3 regions of the Gordonia sp. UBA7860 genome follow, and region 1 is predicted to be linked to each of the others. Evidence: predicted binding sites of a transcription regulator. Region 1 holds the regulator's gene; each other region holds the start of a gene.

Region 1 (6,997 bases):
GGTGCGCCGAAGTCGACCTTGTTCGACAGCCGCGCAAAGGCAAGGCTGGCGGTGGTGACCGACGCGGCGCGTGCGTGAGGAATCGCGATCCCACCGGGCAGACCGGTTGCCGACTTCGCCTCGCGGGCCAGTGCGGCGCGGCTCAGTTCGGACGGATCGGTCGTTCGCCCCGCCTCGCCGAGATTCTCGGCGAGATAGGTGATGACGGCGGCGGGATCACTGCCTGCATCGACATCGAGATGCACCGTCGCTGCGGTGATGATGTTGTCGGACATGGGTCTTCCTTCGATTTCTGTGTAATCCGGAGAGCGAGTGTTCCGGTTGTGGTCGGTGAGCTTGGTGGCGATTCGCGTACAGGAACTGGAGGCTGTGGGGTCACGTGATCGGGGCGGCTCCTGAGAGTTCGACGACATCGACCGAGTCGACGTCGACCTGTGCCGGAAGGGGTGGCTGCGTCCCTGCCAGTCCGGCGGCCGCCGAGCCGTAGGCGACTGCAGTGCGCAGACGATCGGGTTCGGAGGCGCCTGCCGTGTACGCGATGAGGTATCCGGCCAGCGACGCATCACCTGCTCCGACGGTGCTGCGCGGCACGATCGGCGGCGGAGTGGCCAGCCAACTACCCTCAGCCGTCGTGAGTACCGCACCCGCCGCACCGAGGGTCGCGAGTACCGCTCCCTGCGTGGTGGCGATCAGCGTGCGCGATGCCGCCACGACCGGCAGGTAGTCGCGCGAGGCGATGGCAGCGGTCAGTTCGGCAGGGTCGATGCCACTGACCTCGGCGAGTTCTTCGTCGTTGGGTTTGATCAGGTCGACGGGCCCCGACATCGCCGCGCCCAGGGGTGCGCCCGACGTGTCGATCGCCACGCGGCGTCCGCTGTCGACGAGGCGGTCGGAGATGCGGCGATACCAGTTGTCGGGAACTCCCGGCGGAAGCGAGCCACACAGTGCCACCCACGACGCGTCCTCGGCGCCCCGGAGTACGAGCGCTGTCAGTTCGTCGAGTTCGGAAGGCGTGAGGGTGTGACCGGGCGCATTGATCTTCGTGGTCGTCCCGTCGTTCTCGGCCACCGTGATGTTGGTTCGGATCTGACCGTCGATGTCGACCGTGCGGTACGGCAGTGCGACGGCGTCGAGCGCCGTGAGCAACGGGTCGTCGGCGTGGGCGGGCAGTACCGCGACGGTGGGGATGCCGGCTTCCGCGACGACGCGGGACACGTTGACGCCCTTGCCGCCCGGCTCGACCCGGGTGGAGGTACTGCGTTGCACCTCGCCCCGCATCAACGGTCCTGCGATCTCCAGGGTGCGGTCGAGACTCGGGTTGGCTGTGACTGTGAGGATCATGCGATCACGACCTCGATGCCGTGTGCCGAGAGCGCCGCCGAGAACTCGGGGTCGATTCCGTCGTCGGTGATCAGGACGTCCACCTCGTCGAGCGGAGCGAACGAGCTGAAGTCCTCGCGGCCCATCTTCGACGAGTCGGCCAGCACCACGACGCGCTGCGCGGCAGCCACGATGGCCGACTTGACCGAGGCCTCCTCGGCGTCGGGGGTGGACAGGCCGTGGCCCTCACTGATCCCGTTGGTGCCGAGGAAGGCAACAGATGCCCGCATCTTTCCGAGCGCTGCGACGGTCTCGGCTCCGACTGCGGCCTGCGTGAGCCCACGGACCCGACCACCGACCATGAGCAGGGTGGCCCGTTCGTGTGCGGTGAGGGCCTGCCCGAGTTGGAGACTCGTCGAGATCACCGTGAGCCTGCGATCGGCGGGCAGCAGCTTGGCGGCCTGGTAGGTGGTGGTTCCGGCATCGAAGATGACCGATCCACCGTCCGAGGGCAGAAACCGGATCGCAGCTCGGGCGATCGCTGCCTTCTCTGCGGTCTGCGAGGACTCGCGTTGGGCGAGTCCGAGCTCGTTGACCACCTCGACCGTCCCGGCCTTGACGGCTCCGCCGTGGACGCGCTGCACGCTACCGCTGCGCTCGAGCACCGCGAGGTCGCGGCGCACGGTTTCGCTCGTCACGTCGAACCTGTCGGCGAGAGCGGTCACGGATGCGCGACCGTGCGCGCGCACCTGATCGGCTATTGCTCGCTGTCGCTCTTCGGCGTACACCTGTCGTCTCCGATCTGTGGTGTGGCCAACCTTTCGGCGAACCATCTGTGGGTCTGTGTTCTGTGGATCTGGCTGCTGGTGGATCTGTGTTTTGTGGATCACCGCGTGATTGGTTCTGTGTGGGATTCAATGTTGATATATCTGTGTTTACGCCCGTATGTGTTGACAAGTCAAGCGTTGCGAGTAACTTTGATCACAGAAATTCACGACGCCGGGTATTCCTCACAGATCACCGCACCCGGCCGATCGACCCGGAAGGCAGCAGACGCAATGGAGAATCACCTGGTAACGGAGAATCGGGTCACCATGAACGGTCAGGGAGGGTTGACAGGAACACCCGTCGTCGCGGGGTTTGCCTACGGGCCGGTGTTGTGGCCGGGTAAGCGCGTCGAGTACGACGAGACGTCACTCGGCACCGATCGCGTCATCGCCGACGACGAGCGCGACGCGGAGTCGGAACGCCTCGTCGCCGCCGCGGCAGTCGTCGCGGGCAGACTGCGTGATCGCGCATCGCACGCGTCGGGAGCTGCGGCCGAGGTTCTCGCCGCGACCGCCGGGTTGGCCGAGGATCGGGGATGGATCGGTGCGGCAAAGTCCCGTGTCGCGAAGGGGGTGCCGGCACCTGCCGCCGCGGTCGCCGCAACGGCGCAGTTCTCCGAGATGTTCGCCAAACTCGGCGGGTTGATGGCAGAGCGGATCACCGACCTCAACGACGTTCGTGACCGGGTGGTCGCCGAGTTGCTCGGTCGGCCGGAGCCGGGAATTCCGACGCCGAGCCAACCGTCGATCCTCTTCGCGGACGACCTCGCTCCGGCGGATACCGCCGGGCTCGATCCCGCGGTGATCGTCGGGCTGGCAACGCGTCTCGGCGGACCGACCAGTCATACCGCCATCATCGCGCGACAATTGGGCATCCCGTGCGTGGTCGCCGTGGCGCGATTGAGTGAGATCACCAGCGGCACAATGGTTTTGCTCGACGGCGGTGCGGGGTCGATCACCGTTGAGCCGGAGGAGTCCGAGGCACGCGAACTCGTCGAGCGCAGCGTTGCGGAGGCAGCGCTTGTCGCTGCGTGGCGTGGTCCTGGCCGAACTGCCGACGGCACCGACGTCGCCATCCTGGCGAATGTCGCCGATGGTGCGTCGGCGCGTCGCGCTGCCGATGCGCCGGTCGAGGGGATCGGGCTGTTCCGCACCGAGTTGGCATTTCTCGACAGGGCAGATGAACCCGATGTCGACGAACAGACGCGTCTGTACCGCGACGTGTTCGAAGCGTTCGCGGGCCAGAAAGTCGTCATCAGAACGCTCGACGCCGGTTCGGACAAGCCGCTGGCCTTCATCGAGCACCCGGACGAGGCGAACCCCGCACTCGGCGTACGCGGTAACCGAATCGGCGATGACCACCCCGAAATCGTGCGAACTCAGCTCGACGCGATCGCGCGCGCGGCAGAAGAATCCGGTACGACGCCGTGGGTCATGGCACCGATGATCGCCACGGCCGCGGAGGCCGCACAGTTCGCCGATCTCGTCCGTCAGCGTGGTCTGACGGCTGGAGTGATGATCGAGATCCCGGCTGCGGCGATCCTGGCGCCGGCGATTCTGGCTGAGGTCGACTTCGTGTCGATCGGAACCAACGACCTCACGCAGTACACGATGGCGGCCGACCGGATGTCGGCAGAACTCGCCGAACTGACCGACCCGTGGCAACCCGCGGTGCTCGCACTCATCTCTCAGGTCGCGACGGCCGGCGCCCAGCAGGGCAAGCCCGTCGGCGTCTGTGGTGAGGCCGCGGCCGACCCGTCGCTCGCGTGTGTGCTCGTCGGACTGGGAGTCACCTCGCTGTCGGCGGCTCCGGCCGCGACAGCAGCAGTCGGGGCGAAGCTGTCGACGGTAACCATGGAGCAGTGCCGGACCGCGGCAGCTGCCGCGCTTGCCACCTCGAGTCCGGCACTCGCCCGACGTGCCGCTGCCGAAAAACTCGACCACTGATACAGGCCCCGCTGGTCAGTGACCTGCGGGGCCAGGTTCAGTGCATCACACCCGACGCATGACCGTCACGACCTTGCCGAGGATGGCGGCGTCGTCTCCGGGGATCGGATCGAAGAGCGGGTTGTGCGGCATCAGCCAGACGTGGCCGTCTTTGCGTTTGAAGGTCTTCACCGTCGCCTCGCCGTCGATCATCGCTGCGACGATGTCGCCGTTGTCGGCGACGTTCTGCTGACGTACGACGACCCAGTCGCCGTCGCAGATCGCGGCGTCGATCATCGATTCGCCGACGACGCGGAGCAGGAACAACGAGCCCTCACCGACGAGCTCACGCGGGAGCGGGAAGACGTCTTCGACCGCCTCCTCCGCGAGAATCGGACCGCCCGCCGCGATACGGCCGAGTACCGGAACGAACGTGGGCGTCGGGAGATCTCCGTTGATGGCATCGGAGTGCGGTGCGTCGGGAGCCTCGGAGACGTTGACCGCTCGCGGACGGTTGGCGTCCCGTTTCAGCAGGCCCTTGCGCTCGAGGGTGCGCAACTGGTGAGCGACCGATGAGGTGGACGTGAGGCCGACGGCGTCGCCGATCTCTCGAATGCTCGGCGGATATCCACGCTCGCGTACCGACTTTCGGATCACATCGAGGACGTCACGCTGGCGACCGGTGAGTGTGGCCTCGGCGACGGCCGGATGGATCGGTGCCTCCTCGCCGCCTTCGCTCTTCTTTCCTTCGACGCTGCGACCGTTGCCCTTGGGCGACGACGGGCTGCGTCGTGACTTCTCTGTCATCGGTTCCGTCCTTCCTGATCTTGAAGCGGCTGCTGTTGTGAACTGGCTGCTGTTGTGAAGCGGGGTGGGTGCGTCTTTCTTCCATCGTCTGGCGCCGACAGTAGCGGAGGCCACGGACAACATCAAACATTTGTTCGACGTGTCGCAGGACTTTGTCGGACCCCTCTGGTAGAACTCGAACATCAGTTCATCGAACGCTTGATCGACCATTGGAGGTAGCGATGACCAGCCTGATGACAAACCCGGTGACCCGCTCGGTTCCCAGCACGTCGAGTGCATCCGTGGCAACACCGCCGACCGCCCGATCTGCACCCCCTCGACCTGCACAAACGCCTCGTTCCCGGGTTCACCGCGCCACGGTGGTCAGTGGACGCGCGCCGTCGAATGCCGTCCGTAGCGAAGAGCTGCGTGTGGCGGGACGTGTTCGAACAAGTGAGGTCCGACGGGCAGCCGGCGCAGACGTCTCGCCGCAGCGTCGACATCGGATCACGTTCGATCACGGCACCTCTACGCGTCCCGCAGGCACGCGATGCGCCGGTGGCGTCGGCGAGCTGGTGGCGGCCCGTCGACGACGGGCTGCGATATTGGCGGTGCTCGCGGGAATCGGTTTGGCACTGACCGTGTGGGTGGTCGGGACCATCGGTGCCGACTACCAGCGGGCGAATATGCCGGCTTCGACCTCTACGCAGGTGGTCCATGTGCGTTCCGGCGAATCGCTGAGCTCGATCGCGGCGCGGGTCGCGCCCGATATGCCGCGTCAAACCGTCATCGACGAGATCATCGACCTCAACGATCTGCCGTCGAGCGGGCTGCGCGTTGGCCAACCGCTTGTCACACCCGCGTACCGCTGAGCGCTGGCGGTATTCTCGATGTCACAGGGTCCAGTCGGAAACCGACACGGTCACCGCTGCGGTTTCGCTTCCGCCGGTCGTCAGACGATCGGACCACGCCAGACCGACGGAGCCGCTGCGTCCCGAGATTCGCACGAGGACTACATGCGCTGCCCGTTTTGCAAGAACGAAGACACCAAGGTCGTCGATTCGCGTGTCGCCGATGAGGGGCAGGCAATCCGCCGACGTCGCGCGTGCAGCGAATGTGGGCGACGTTTCTCCACGGTCGAGAGTGCTGTTTTGGCAGTCGTGAAGCGAAACGGAGTGACCGAGCCGTTCAGCAGAGAAAAGGTGATGCGCGGGGTGCGCCGCGCATGCCAGGGACGTCACGTGAACGAAGACGATCTCGCACAGTTGGCTCAGCAGGTCGAAGACGCTGTCAGGTCGTCGGGTTCGGCTGAGATCCCCAGCAACGAGGTCGGTCTGGCCATTCTCGGCCCGCTGCGCGACCTCGACGAGGTGGCATATCTACGTTTCGCCTCGGTCTATCGCTCGTTCGATTCGCTCGAAGACTTTCAACGCGAGATCGACGACCTCCAGGGCAACCTCACCGGTTCCCACGAAGGCGCAGACGACCTCGACACCCCGCCCGCCGTCGACTCAGCGACGACTCCACCGCGTCCGGTGTCAACCGAGTCGGTCAAGAGCTCGTAGCGCGCGTTTCTCCGAAATGGGATAGGCGGTCCCGAGCTTCTGGGCGAAGAGGCTGACCCGAAGTTCCTCGACAATCCACTGCGCTTCCTCGCTGACGGCGTCTCGGCGCGATTCGGGGAGCTGTGTCAGGCGCTGGTTCCACCGCTCGGTGACTCTGTCGATGGCGGCCATTCCATCGCGGTCGCGAAGGGCCGCGGCAGGGAGTTGCTCGAGACGCTGCCGTGCGGCGGTCAGGTATCGCGGAACGTGCTGCAGGTGTTCGCGTGCCGTGGCCAGGACGAATCCGTCGAAGACCAGGTTGTTGAACTGTTCGGCGACGTCGTCGCATGCGGTTTGACCCGAATGGCGGTCGATCTCGGCACGTAGGGGAGCCACCTCGCGCAAGACCTCGACGGCGAGTGCGAAGTACTCCGGCGCCGCCGCTGAGATGCGCGGCCGGAGCGCCGAGACGAGTTCGTCGAAGGCCGACGGCGTGCGGATCGAGCCCAGATCGACTGCTGCGGGCGCGATGTCGCGAATCGCCCTGCGGGTGCAGTCGGAATACAGCGCGTCGGGCGACGCGTAGGGACTCTG
Region 2 (6,997 bases), on a different contig from region 1:
CGGCATCGGCGTGCCAGAGGGCATCCAGCTCGATATGTCCGCGCTCCGCGGGGTGGTGGGTGTCGACGGACATCGGGTGACGTTGCGCGCGGGCACCCGGCTGCACGAAATCCCTGCTCTGCTCGCCCCTTACGGGCTCGCGATGCGCAATCTCGGTGACATCGACCGCCAGACGATCACCGGGGCCACGTCGACGGGTACACACGGAACCGGTCTGAACTTCGGTGGGATCTCGACGCAGATCGTCGGCGCGAAGATCGTCACCGGTACCGGCGACGTCGTCACCCTCACTGCTGATGATGACGAATTGCGCGCTGTCGCTCTGGGATTGGGCGCACTTGGGGTCATTGTCGAGCTGACCATCGAATGCGTCGATGCGTTCAGTCTCCGCGCTCACGACGAGCCTCTCGATCTCGACGATGCGGTCGGCGGCTTTCTCGACCGCGTCGAATCCTTCGACCACCACGAGTTCTACTGGTTCCCGCACACTCGTCGCGCGCTGGCCAAGACCAATACAAGGCTTCCCGCAGGCGCCACGCCAAGTGGGCCGGGCTCGGTGCGTAGATACATCGACGACGACCTGATCAGCAACAAGGTCTACGGCGTTGTCTGCGAACTCGGACGGCGGGTTCCCGCAGTTGTACCGACGCTCAATCGGGTTGCGAGTCATGCGCTTTCGGAGCGCACGTACGTCGCACCGTCGGCAGAGGTCTTCGCGTCGATCCGTGATGTGCGCTTCCGCGAGATGGAGTACGCGGTCGAACTGCCCGCCGTGGCGGAGGTACTCAACGACATCGAGAAGCTCATCGCACGCAAGGGATACCGCGTCAGCTTCCCGGTGGAGGTGCGCGCTGCCGCCGCCGACGATCTGATGCTCTCGACGGCCTCGGGACGTACCACGGGCTACATCGCGGTCCACCGCTACCACCGTGACGATCCCGCGGACATCTCGGCGTTCTTCGCCGACGTCGAGGAGATCATGGTTGCCCACAACGGCAGGCCACACTGGGGCAAGCTACACACCCGCGACGCGGAGTACTTCCGCGCTGTGTACCCGCAATTCGACGACTTCCTCGCGGTTCGGGACAAGTACGACCCCTCGCGTGTCTTCGGCAACGACTACCTGCGGCGGGTGCTCGGCGACTGATCGCGCTGACGCGTCGCAGCTGAACCGTAGGTCGGGGGACCGCTCAGCTGTGATGCAGGAAGTGCTCGAACACCTGCGTGCCGAACAGGACCGAATCCACCGGGACACGCTCGTCGACGCCGTGGAAGAGCGCGGCGAAGTCGAGTTCGGGCGGCAGGCGCAGCGGCGCGAAGCCGAAGCACCTGATTCCGAGCTTGGCGAACGCCTTGGCGTCGGTGCCGCCCGACATCATGTACGGGACGGTCCGACCGTCCTCGTCGTAGGCGAGGATCGCGTCGTTCATCGCGTCGACGAGGTTGCCGTCGAAGGTCGTCTCGTAGGAGTCGAGGTGGGTGATCCATTCCCGTCGGACATTGGGGCCGATCAACTCGTCGATCTCAGCCTCGAATGCCTTCTGGCGCCCGGGAAGGACACGGCAGTCGACGACGGCCTCGGCCTTCTGCGGGATGACGTTGGCCTTGTAGCCGGCCTTGAGCATGGTCGGGTTGGCGGTGTCACGCAGTGTGGCACCGAGGATCCGGGCGAGGCTGCCCAGTTTGAACAGGGCGGTCTCGAGGTCGGGTGTGTCGGGACCGAGATCCCAACCGGTCTCCTCGGACACCGCCTGCAGGAACTCGGCCACCGAATCGCTGATCACGAGAGGGAATTCGTGGTTTCCGATTCGCGCGACCGCGGAGGCGATCTCGGTGACAGCATTGTCGGAGTGCAGGAACGAGCCGTGGCCCGCAGTGGCTTCGGCGGTGAGCCGCATCCACGAGAGCCCCTTCTCGGCCGTCTCCACCAAATAGAGACGACGCTGCGTGCCGTCCGGGCGGTCGACGGTCAGTGAGTAGCCGCCGACCTCGCCGACTGCCTCGGTGATGCCCTCGAACAGGTCCGGCCGATGCTCCACCAGCCAGTGAGAACCCCACGTCCCGCCGGCTTCTTCGTCGGCAAGAAAGGCGAAGACCAGTTCACGCGGCGGCACGGTGCCGTCGCGTTTGAACTGGCGGGCCAGTGCGAGCGCCATCCCCGCCATGTCCTTCATGTCGACGGCGCCGCGGCCCCAGATGTAGCCGTCGGACACCGACCCCGAAAACGGGTGGACACTCCAGTCGGCAGGCTCTGCGGGCACGACGTCGAGATGAGCGTGCACCAGGAGCGCACCACGGTCGGAATCAGGCGGACCGGCGAGCCGCGCGAACACGTTTCCGCGTCCCGGTCGCCCCGACTCGACGTACTGAGTGGTGTACCCCACCTCTTCGAGCATCCCCGCCACCCACTTGGCGCAGTCCTCCTCGCCCTTCGTCGTCTCGGGCTCTCCCGTGTTGGAGGTGTCGAAGCGGATCAGTTTGCTGACGATATCGACCACTTCGTCGACGGCTTTGATGGTCCCGGCGGTGTTCTCAGGCTCCGAAGTCACCCCTCACTCCTACGGGATTTGGGATACGGGGGCAACCTCGGTTAGTGTTATCCGGCCCGGTGCGGAACGGAGAAATCCGCGAGACACCGAAGCACCGAGTCCGAGTGGCGGAATGGCAGACGCGCTAGCTTGAGGTGCTAGTGCCCTATTAACGGGCGTGGGGGTTCAAGTCCCCCCTCGGACACCGCGAGAATCCCGGAGAGCATTGCTCTCCGGGATTTTTTTCGTTGGGCGGCTGGGCGGCCCGATCGGAAACCTGTGGATCGTGTCGGGCCGATAGCGAGTTCTGATCCTCAAGTCATCCCCCGGCCGGACGGCGACAGCATCTTCACGGCCGGACCAGTGCGCCACGTCGGCAGCCTCCCTGTCAGCGCCGTCGTGCACTCCTGTGGCGTAGGCACAACGGCCGCCGGACTCCGCGCAGGCGTTCCCACAGCCCCGTCGCCAGGGCCGCACTTAGAGGGCGCCAGCCCCGTGTGGGCCAGTCGGCTCATGAGTGGTGCGCGGGTGGCGGGCACGGTGCGGCGCAGCGTCTTGGGCCCGGGTGTCATCATCGAGCGGGGTGCCGAAGTTCTCGATTCGATCGTGTTCTCCGACACCATTGTTCGCGCCAACGCTCGGGTCGGCATCGGCGAGAGACTCGCGCCCGCTTCCCGCCGCACCGCCGGTCATTACTCAACCGGCGGGCGTCGACACCGCCGACGTCAGTAGCCGGAGTCCGGTGACCGGTTCGCGCTCGCGTTCACCCGGTCCCGCACCGTGAGGTAGTACTCCCGTTGCGCCGGGTAGTAGTCATCGAAGTCGAGGTCGGCCGGGTCCGTTCCGGTCACTACCGCCGAGAGACGATCGAGGTAGTACTCCCACCCCGGGCCGGTGCTTTCGATCACCTCCGGATCGTGGACGATCTGACTGAGCCTCAGCGTCGTGATGCCACTGTTCTCGTCCAGCTCAAGGATCAGATCCCACGTACCGGCATCGTCGGTCGTGTGCACCTGAAGGACATGTGGCGGCTCGCAGCGTCGAATGTCGTAGCGCACCGGGGTCATGTTCTCCTCCCCCTCGGCGTTCATCGTGAAGGCGACGTGACCCTCGTCGGGGTCGCCGTCGAAGAAACCTATCCAGCGGGCGAGCCGATCGGACTCGGTCACGGCGGCCCACACGTCGTCGACGGCGGCGCGGTAGGTACGGGTGAACTCGACCACGTCGCCGTCTCGGCGGACGCGGTGCCGGCCGCTGGGTATGGGTGCATTCGTCATCCTGGCTCCTGTATCTGGTGGGATGTGACGTCGGGTTCGGCAGCGTGTCGGCTGGACCTGTCTGGGCTTGCGGCCCTGCGTCTTTCGCGTCGGGTTCGGTACACCTCGGTGTTCAGGGCGTCGAGTGCCGACTCCGCGATCGGCACGCGGGAAGCGTCCGCGGCGTCCCCGGATCCGAGGTCGGACAACAACTTCCGCACCTCGAGCAGTGGTGTCGGGTCGAGTCGGTAGTGACGTTCCCGGCCCGTCGTGGCGGCCTCGACCAGGCCGGCCTCGGCGAGCACCCGCAAGTGTCGACTCACCGCGGGCCGCGAGATCGGGTGACGGGCGGCGAGCAACCGTTGGATGTCGACGACTCGTTGCGGGCCGTCGACCAGGATCCGCAGGATCCCGCGACGCACCGGGTCGGCGATTGCGACGAAGACGGACACTCATAAATGGTAACTGACTAATTACCAATTATCAGGGTGTCTTTGCGGAAGGGGCAGCGAGCGGCGACTGCCATGTTTTGGCAACCATCGCCACGGAGAACCTTGCCGCCGTCGCGTTTTCGGCGATCACGAGCATCCTTGACACCTCGAGTGTTCAACGCCGCAATGCTGGACCGAAAATGGGTGGTCGGGACTCGGCGAAACGCGTGTCCACGAGGTCGAAAAATTGTTCGAGAATTCCTCGACGTTGTCCGTATTGTCGGGTAGTATAGAACACATATTCGATACGACGTGGGGCGGGGGTGGCGGCACGTGAACAGCAAACGCAACAGCAGCGACGGCGGAAGCGGTGGCGTGCCTTCGGCTTTGGGGTCGTCTGTATTGGCCTCTGCGGCGGTGGGGTCTGCGGATGCGGTGGTGGCGGAGAAACTGTCACGGCTTGCTGCGGTGTTGGATGAGTTGGCGACGGTGGATGTGTCGTTGGTGTCCGATGACGTGCTGGTGGAAGCCACCGTCGAGGCCGAACGCCTGGCGTTGCGGACGGCGGGCGCGGTCACGGATCGCTTGGTCGTGGAGGCCTCTGACCGGGATCTGCCCCACTCGTTGGGTTTCCGCGATATTCGGAATTTCATGGGACAACGTCTGCATATTGGCGATCCGGCAGCCCGATATCAGGTGATCGCGGCGACCGGCTCATTCACCACAATCTGCGGCGACCGCCTGCCACCCGCATGTCCGACGTTGGCCGGCTACGTCGTGGAAGGACGCGTCGCCGGAGCACACGTCCGCGCGGTACTGGAAGTGCTCGAAGCGATCCCCGGTGAGGTGTCGGCGGAGACCAAAGCGGCCGCCGAAGCACAGATGGCCGGGTATGCGGTCCAGTTCACGCCCGCCGAAATCACTAATTTGGGTTCACGATTGTTGGCGCATCTGGATCCGGATGGGACGCTGACCAACCCGAAAGACCGCAAACGTCGACGCCGCTTGTGGGTGAACCGGCAAAACGCACAACTCATGTCGCGGTTGACTGCTGATTTGGATCCGATCGCCCGTGCCCGGCTGGATGCGGTGTTGGACTCGTGGGCCAAACCCGGCATGAACAACCCCGACGACCCCGACTCACCTGTCGGTCCGATCACCACCGCGAACGCCGAACAGGTCGCGGCGGCGGCGCTGCGTGATCAACGCTCACCCGCCCAACGCAATCACGACGCGTTCTCCGCCCTACTCGGCCAGGTGTTGGAATCCGGCATGTTGGGTAATACGCATCGGGGTTTGCCGATCCAGGTGATCGTCACCACCAGCCTGCACGAGTTGGAAGCACAAGCAGGGATCGCACAGACCACCTCCGGAACACTCCTGCCGATCGGCGATGTGATCGAGATGGCCGCCTCCGCCGGTGCCAGTCAGTATTTGGCGGTGTTCGGTGAGCACACCAGCATCCCGCTGTATTTGGGTCGGTCGAAGCGGATCGCCACGCTGGGGCAACGACTCGCCTCCTTCGCCTCACCCGGCGGCAAAATGTGTTCCGCACCCGGCTGCAACCAACCCGCGAGCAGAGTCCAGATGCATCACGCCGCGAAAGACTGGGCCGACGGCGGCTTGACCGATATCGACCAGTTGGTGCCGGCGTGTGATGTGCACAATCGGCGGGTCGGGCCGAAACCCGGCCAATTCACCACCCGCATGATCACAGAAGGCCCTGATACCGGACGCGTTGCGTGGCGACTGAACGCCAAACCCGGCATGCCGGAGAATCCCGAACGCATCAACCGCATCGCCGACGTCAAAGCCGACTTCCACGACTACCTCACCGCCGAACACATCAGCAACGAAGCCGCAGCCGCAGCACGCGCGGCCGCTGCCGGGATCGGGACCGCAAAGGACACAGCCGATACCGAGACCGTCGCCGACACAGCCGACACTGAGATCTGCGCGCGGGGCTCGGGTACAGCCGACGCGAAGATCGTGGCGGATGCGGTGGGTGCCTGGATGGTGTCGCCGCCCTCGATGGCAGACCCGCCCAGCGGGCGCGTCGAGCTCGCACTCGTGGGCGCGATGCCCTCCGGCGATACACCGCGCCTCAACAGGCGGGTCGACATCCAATGGAACCTCACTGATCCACCCGACCCCGACCCGTCCACAGACCCGGACGCACCAACAGGCCCGGCCCCACCAGCTAGCCCCTGGTGGCTCGACGACGTCGACCCACCAGGAGGAGTCGACCCACCGCTGGCCGACGCCGCCTGACCAACGGTCACCCGACCACCGCGCCAACCCGGCCGACACGCTAGCCCAACTAGCCGGGCGAGCCGTCGAATCAGGTTGTGCCGCAACCCGTCCACACCCCGCCACCACACCCCGGTGGCGGGGCAGACGTGGTCGCTCGATCGGTCGCCCAGCCTCGAGTGCCAAGCCCCTGCTGCCGCTAGTTCGGTGACGCGGTGAGCAATTGGCCCCGCGGATACGGCAATTCGATTCCATGCTCGTCGTAGGCCCGCAGGATCTCGCGGCGCAGTGTCCGCTGAACTTTCCACTGCGAGTTGGGCTTTGTGGTGACCGTCATTCGCAGGATCAGTTGATCGGCAGAGAGTTCCTGCACGCCGAGCATGTCGGGTTCGCCGGTCACATGCTCGGAGAGCGCATCCGACTCCACTGCGGCGTGCGCAGCGGTGAGTGCCACTTCCTGTGCCCTGTCGACATCCGCGGTGAGCGCGACAGGCAGTTCGACGCGGGCAACCGCATACTCCTGGCTCATGTT
Region 3 (6,997 bases), on a different contig from region 1:
GCCATGCCAGCGCGGCATCGCGGGGCGAGCCGTAAGCGGTTTCGGTGCCCGCCGCACCGCGGACGAGCCGAACGGCCTGTCCATCGGCAACGTCGACGGCTGGTAGGAGTTCGAGGGTCTTCCCCATGACGTGAAGTCTTTCCTGTCTGTTGTTCTCGTACGGGTCTGTTCGTCTCGTACGGGCTGGTGATCTCGGAGTGTTCGGTGGGTGATCGCGGTCGCGCGCCGGTCAGGGGCCGGGGTTTTCCTCGTCGAGGGCGCGAACCCTGCGCTCGTAGTTGCCGATGATCCGTCGCGACATCCAGCCGATCGTCCCGATCATCGCGAGCACCACGAGCAGGGCTGCGAACAAACCTGCCACCGGTGACCAGTGTGCCAGCGCAAGGATGATCGGAATGCCGATCACCAGCACGAGCACTCCGGAACCCAAGACGAATGTCACGAACCGCCCGTAGGAGAAGTGTGGGCGCTCGGGCGCACCGTCGGACGCGCTCATGCGATGCTCCCGACCCAGTTACGCAGCAATTCTGCTCCCGCGTCGCCCGACTTCTCGGGGTGGAACTGTGTGGCGCTCAACGCGCCGTTCTCGACCGCCGCGAGAAAACGGCTGCCGTGTTCGGCCCACGTCAGGGCCGGTGCGGCCAGTGGCGATCCGACGTTGTCCATTTCCCATGTCTGCGCCGCGTACGAGTGCACGAAGTAGAAGCGGGTGCCCGGGTCGATTCCGTTGAACAGCGTCGAGTCCGTCGGAGCCTCGACGGTGTTCCAGCCCATGTGCGGCAGCACGGGAGCGTCGAGCCGCGAGACCGTTCCCGGCCACTCTCCGCAGCCGTCGGCTTCCACACCGAATTCGACGCCGCGCTCGAACAGGATCTGCATGCCGACACAGATGCCGAGCACCGGGCGTCCACCCGCGAGGCGTCGTCCGATGATCCGGTCGCCGTGGACCGCGCGCAACCCGTCCATGCAGGCCGCGAACGCACCGACACCTGGCACGACCAATCCGTCGGCTTCCAGCGCTGCGGTGAAGTCGCTGGTCACGGTGACGTCGGCGCCCGTGCGCTCCAGTGCGCGCTGGGCCGAGCGCAGATTGCCCGAGCCGTAGTCGAGGACGACGATGTTCGTCGTACTCATAGAGCGCCCTTGGTGGATGGCACTCCACTGACTCTCGGGTCGGCCTCGGTCGCCGCACGAAGCGCGCGTGCGACCGCCTTGAACTCGGCCTCGGTGATGTGATGCTGGTCGCGGCCGTAGAGCACACGCACATGCAGCGCGATACGTGCGTTCAGCGCGATGGACTCGAAGACGTGCCGGTTGATCACCGTCGAGTAGGCCACGCCGGGGTATCCGCCGATGACCGCGGTCAACATGTGCTCGGGTTCGCCCGTGTGGACGCAGTACGGTCGGCCCGACACGTCGACGACGGCGTGCGCGAGCGTCTCGTCCATCGGGATGTACGAGTCGCCGAAGCGGCGAATGCCCTTCTTGTCGCCAAGTGCCTGACCAAGTGCCTGACCGAGCACGATCGCGGTGTCTTCGATGGTGTGGTGCCCCTCGACCTCGACGTCGCCCTTCGCCTCAACGGTGAGGTCAAAGCTGCCGTGAGCGCCGAAAGCGGTCAACATGTGGTCGAAGAACGGGATGCCCGTCGAGATCGCCGTCACGCCGGTGCCGTCGAGGTTGAGTTCGACGACGATCGACGACTCCTTGGTCGTCCGCTCGACGCGTGCGATACGCGGTGCCGGGGTGGTCACTGTGACTTCTCCAGATCTGTGGTGGCGAGCTTTCTGCTGACGTCGAGGAACGCATCGTTCTCGTCAGCCAATCCGATCGTGACACGCAAATGCGCGGGAATTCCGACGTCGCGGATCAACACGCCGTTGTCGAGGTATCGCTGCCACGATGCCGGAGCGTCGGCGAAGCGGCCGAACAGCACGAAGTTGGCGTCGGAGTCGACGACGTCGAATCCGGCCTTCTCGAGGTCGGCGACGACGCGTTTGCGCTCGGCGATGATCTTCGCGACTCCGCCAAGCGTCTCGTCGGCATGGCGCAACGCCGCTCGCGCAGCGGCCTGCGTGAGCACCGACAGGTGATACGGCAGCCGTACCAGCTGCAGGGCGTCGACGATTGCCGGCGACGACGCGAGGTACCCGAGCCGACCGCCCGCGAAGGCGAACGCCTTGCTCATCGTGCGGCTGACGACGACCTTCGTCGGGAACTCGTCGATCAACTCGACAGCGCTGCGCTGCTCGGAGAACTCCGCGTACGCCTCGTCGACGATCACGATCCCGGGCGCGACGTCGACGATGGCCCGGAGCCCGTCGTTCGAGATCGACGCTCCCGTCGGGTTGTTGGGAGAGGTCACGAAGACAATGTCGGGGCGTCGTGCGGAGATCTCGCCGACCGCGTAGTCGATGTCGAGAGAGAAGTCGGAGCTGCGCTTGGCCTCGAGCCAGGTGGTGTCGGTGCCGTCCGAGATGATCGGATGCATCGAGTAGCTGGGCACGAAGCCCAACGCCGCACGACCAGGGCCACCGAAAGCCTGCAGGAGCTGCTGCAGGATTTCGTTGGAACCGTTTGCCGCCCAGACATTTTCGACGCCGAGGTGGGTTCCGGTGGCTGCGCTCAGGTAGGCGGCGAGGTCGCTACGCAGCGCGACGGCGTCACGGTCTGGGTAACGGTGCAGTTCTGCCGCTGCGGCGCCGGCCGATTCGGCGACGTCGGCGATCAGTTCCGGCGATGGCGGGTGCGGGTTCTCGTTGGTGTTGAGAACGACAGGCACCTTCAATTGCGGTGCGCCATAAGCGCTTTTACCGCGCAGATTGTCGCGGAGCGGGAGATCGTCGACGGTGATCTGGGCTCCGGGTACTTGAGCGCCGGGAATCTGGGCTCCGGTGGCGGCGGGCGTCACTTGGCGGCCCCGGCAACAGCCCCCGAGAACCTGCGTGTGATCGCATCGCCATGTGCCGGAAGGTCTTCGGCCTGCGCCAAGGTGACCACCTGGTCGGAGACGTCGCGCAGCGCCGCCTCGTCGTAGTCGATGACATGCACGCCACGCAGGAAGGTCTGCACCGACAGTCCCGACGCGAACCGGGCCGAACCCGATGTCGGCAGAACGTGATTCGATCCTGCGCAGTAGTCCCCGAGACTGACCGGCGCGAAGTCGCCGACGAAGATCGCGCCGGCGTTATGCACGCGATCGGCGACCTGCGCGGCGTCGCGCGTCTGGATCTCGAGGTGCTCGGCCGCGTAGGCGTCGACCACGGCAAGACCGGCCTCGACATCGTCGACGAGCACGACGCCCGACTGCTTGCCGCTCAGCGCCGTGGTGACTCGCTCACGGTGTTTGGTCTCGGCGACCTGGCGGTCGAGTTCTGCGTCGACGGCGTCGGCTAGGGCAACGCTGTCGGTCACGAGCACCGACGCCGCGAGAACGTCGTGCTCGGCCTGGCTGATGAGGTCGGCGGCGACGAAGGACGGATTAGCCGAATCGTCGGCGAGGATGGCGATCTCAGTGGGTCCGGCCTCGGCATCGATGCCGACGAGTCCGCGACACAGTCGCTTGGCTGCCGTGACGTAGATGTTGCCGGGACCGGTGATGAGGTCGACCGGATCGAGGACCGCACCGTCGGTATCCGTACCGCCGTAAGTAAGGAGCGCGACGCCCTGCGCACCACCGACGGCCCAGACCTCGTCGACGCCGAGAAGTGCGCATGCCGCGAGGATGGTCGGGTGCGGCCAACCACCGAAGTCCTTCTGCGGAGGTGACGCAACCACGAGCGATCCGACGCCCGCCTCCTGCGCGGGGACGACATTCATGATGACCGACGACGGATAGACGGCATTACCACCGGGAACGTACAGGCCGACACGCCTGACGGGAATCCACTTTTCGCTGACGGCTCCCCCGTCGACGACCTGTGTACGCGACGTCGTACGACGCTGATCGGCGTGAACGAGCCGGGCGCGGGTGATCGACTCACGCAGTGCATCGGCGACAGTCGGATCGAGTTTCGCCAGCGCATCGGCGATTACATCGGCAGGAACCCGAACACTCGACGGACGCACGCCATCGAACTTCTCGCCATACTCGAGTGCTGCCTCGACGCCGCGGTCGGCGATCGCATGCACCACCGGCGTCACCGTATCCAGCACGGCATTGACGTCGGTGCCCCCACGGGGCAACGCGCGACGCAGCTCAGCGAGCGTCGGCGAGCTACCGCGCAGGTCGGTTCGGGCGAGCATGGGTGTCTCCTGATCGGTCGGGTTGATGTGTCCAGGATATGTGGCGGCACCACTGGTTTCCGAATGCGGTCCGTCGGCAGTACGGCAGGAGCGAAGCAGTGCGACCGGGAAGACCCGATCAAGAGGTGTCGAAACTTCTTTCGAGTTTTCCTCGACGGTGCCCGTATTGTCGGGTAGTGTAGAACACATATTCGACACGACGTTGGGGCGGGGGTGGCGGCACGTGAACAGCAAACGCAACAGCAGCGACGGCGGAAACGGCCGTGCGCCTTCGGCTTTGGCCACGGCGGCGGTGGGGTCTGCGGATGCGGTGGTGGCGGATAAACTGTCACGCCTGGCTGCGGTGTTGGATGAGTTGGCGACGGTGGATGTGTCGTTGGTATCCGACGACGTGCTCGTGGAAGCCACTGTTGAGGCCGAACGGCTGGCGTTGCGCACGGCCGGTGCGGTCACGGACCGTTTGATCGTGGAGGCTTCTGACCGGGATCTGCCGCACTCGTTGGGTTTCCGCGACATTCGCAACTTCATGGGGCAGCGTCTGCATATTGGTGATCCGGCCGCCCGGTATCGAGTGATCGCGGCGACCGGATCGTTCGCCACCATCTGCGGTGACCGCCTCCCACCCTCCTGTCCCACCCTGGCCGGCTACGTCGTGGAAGGACGCGTCGCCGGCGCACACGTCCGCGCGGTACTCGAAGTGTTGGAGGCCATCCCTGGTGAGGTGTCGGCGGAGACGAAAGCTGCCGCCGAAGCGCAGATGGCCGGGTATGCGGTTCAGTTCACCCCCGCCGAAATCACCAACCTCGGTTCACGGCTACTCGCCCACCTCGATCCGGATGGAACACTCACCAACCCGAAGGACCGCAAACGACGACGACGGTTATGGGTGAACCGGCAAAACGCACAACTCATGTCGCGGTTGACCGCCGATCTCGATCCGATCGCCCGCGCCCGGCTCGACACCGTGCTGGACTCGTGGGCAAAACCCGGCATGAACAACCCCGACGACCCGGACTCACCCGTGGGTCCGATCACCACCGCCAACGCGGAGCAGGTCGCGGCGGCTGCGCTGCGGGATCAACGCTCACCCGCCCAACGCAATCACGACGCGTTCTCCGCCCTCCTCGGGCAAGTACTCGAATCAGGGATGTTGGGCAACACCCACCGGGGATTACCGATCCAGGTGATCGTCACCACCAGCCTGCACGAGTTGGAAGCACAAGCAGGGATCGCACAAACCACATCCGGAACACTCCTCCCAATCCACGACGTGATCGAGATGGCCGCCACCGCCGGTGCCAGCCAGTATTTGGCGGTGTTCGGTGACCACACCAGCATCCCGTTGTATTTGGGTCGGTCGAAGCGGATCGCGTCGTTGGGACAACGACTCGCCTCCTTCGCTTCGGCGGGTGGGAAGATGTGCTCGGCACCGGGCTGCAACCAGCCCGCCTCACGGGTGCAGATGCATCACGCCGCCAAAGACTGGGCCGACGGTGGACTCACCGACATCGACCAACTCGTCCCGGCGTGCGATGTGCACAACCGCAGAGTCGGCACAAAACCCGGGCAGTTCACCACACGCATGATCACCGAAGGACCTGATACCGGCCGTGTTGCGTGGCGACTCAACGCCAAGCCGGGTATGCCGGAGAATCCCGAACGCATCAACCGCATCGCCGACGTCACAGCCGACTTCCGCGACTACCTCACCGCCGAACACACCAGCAACCAAGCCGCAGCCGCGGCACGCGCCACCGGGTCAGGCACAGACGCGACGGTTACCGAGATCGGTGCGCGAGCATCGGGCAGGGCGGGCGCCGACAACGCCACAGACACGGCCAGCGACCAGATGGTGGTCGCGGACGCAGTGGGTGCCTGGATGGTGGCGCCGTCCTCGGTGCCGGACCCGCCGAGCAGGCAGGTGGCACGTCAGACGCTCACCGGCGTCGAGCTCGCGCTGGCGGATGGGATGCCTTCCACTGATACTCCTCGCCTCAGCAGGCGGGTCGACATCCGATGGAACCTCACCAGGCCGCTCGAGCTCGACCCCGAGCCGCCCACAGACCCGGAAGCGCCAACAGGTCCAGCCCCACCAGACGGCCCCAACCGGCTCGGCGGCGTCGACCCGCCAGACAGCCTCGGCCCACCGCTGGCCGACGCCGCCTGACCGTCGCGCCACCCAGTACAACGCGCCGACCCGGCGAACCGTCGAATCCGGTTGTGCCGCAACCCGTCTACACCCCGCCACCGCACCCGGTGGCGGGGCAGACGTGGTTGCTCGAGGGACAGGCGCGAACCGGAGTGCGCAGACATGCGGCCCCGGCAGACCACGGCGCCAGATCGTGCACGGCTGCCCTCTCCAAGATCCTCCGCACCCTCGCCGGCGCCCCCGATACGCCAAGTCGAATCATGAATCATGTTCAACTGCGCGGTAACCTGTGGCGCATCATCCGACGAACCGCGACGGACAGGATTCACCGCAGATGGGCGACGCTCGCTCCGACCACCCAGTGGACGCCGACGACGTATCCGATGACCCGATTACCGACCTGGAGACAGGTTTTGCTGACCTGATGCGGCAGGGACGGATTCGACTGCGCACCCGTGCTCGTGCGGTTGACCCCCACCTCGACCCGTCGAACTATCCCCTGATCGCGATGCTTGCCAGCGCCGACGGATCTCTGCCGGTATCAACACTCGTCGCGCAGCTCGGACTCGAGAAGTCGACTGTGAGCAGACAGATCGATGCCCT

The links. The regulator LexA, encoded in region 1, represses DNA repair genes until DNA is damaged. The targets are predictions, from matches to a motif close to CGAACANNTGTTCG.
Region 2: B3T59_RS05830 (HNH endonuclease signature motif containing protein) is a predicted target of LexA. The motif match lies at 4,507-4,520, and genes of this name have one in related genera.
Region 3: B3T59_RS20450 (HNH endonuclease signature motif containing protein) is a predicted target of LexA. The motif match lies at 4,426-4,439, and genes of this name have one in related genera.

Annotation. Positions count from the first base shown of each region.
Region 1 is NZ_DLSO01000165.1:96-7,092, reverse strand. It holds gene B3T59_RS20330 (PTS fructose transporter subunit IIABC) at 1-275, opposite strand, end outside; gene B3T59_RS20325 (1-phosphofructokinase family hexose kinase) at 376-1,341, opposite strand; gene B3T59_RS20320 (DeoR/GlpR family DNA-binding transcription regulator) at 1,338-2,108, opposite strand; gene ptsP (phosphoenolpyruvate--protein phosphotransferase) at 2,379-4,094, shown strand; gene lexA (transcriptional repressor LexA) at 4,140-4,880, opposite strand; gene B3T59_RS20305 (LysM peptidoglycan-binding domain-containing protein) at 5,291-5,731, shown strand; gene nrdR (transcriptional regulator NrdR) at 5,876-6,424, shown strand; partial or broken gene B3T59_RS20295 (DUF3418 domain-containing protein) at 6,398-6,997, opposite strand, start outside.
Region 2 is NZ_DLSO01000042.1:3,254-10,250, reverse strand. It holds gene B3T59_RS05855 (D-arabinono-1,4-lactone oxidase) at 1-1,147, shown strand, start outside; gene B3T59_RS05850 (M20/M25/M40 family metallo-hydrolase) at 1,191-2,549, opposite strand; tRNA gene B3T59_RS05845 (tRNA-Leu) at 2,648-2,733, shown strand; gene B3T59_RS05840 (SRPBCC family protein) at 3,254-3,805, opposite strand; gene B3T59_RS05835 (ArsR/SmtB family transcription factor) at 3,802-4,236, opposite strand; gene B3T59_RS05830 (HNH endonuclease signature motif containing protein) at 4,549-6,486, shown strand; gene B3T59_RS05825 (mechanosensitive ion channel family protein) at 6,665-6,997, opposite strand, start outside.
Region 3 is NZ_DLSO01000167.1:15,446-22,442, reverse strand. It holds gene priA (bifunctional 1-(5-phosphoribosyl)-5-((5-phosphoribosylamino)methylideneamino)imidazole-4-carboxamide isomerase/phosphoribosylanthranilate isomerase PriA) at 1-127, opposite strand, end outside; gene B3T59_RS20475 (hypothetical protein) at 230-496, opposite strand; gene hisH (imidazole glycerol phosphate synthase subunit HisH) at 493-1,134, opposite strand; gene hisB (imidazoleglycerol-phosphate dehydratase HisB) at 1,131-1,754, opposite strand; gene B3T59_RS20460 (histidinol-phosphate transaminase) at 1,751-2,911, opposite strand; gene hisD (histidinol dehydrogenase) at 2,908-4,245, opposite strand; gene B3T59_RS20450 (HNH endonuclease signature motif containing protein) at 4,469-6,412, shown strand; gene B3T59_RS20445 (MarR family winged helix-turn-helix transcriptional regulator) at 6,729-6,997, shown strand, end outside.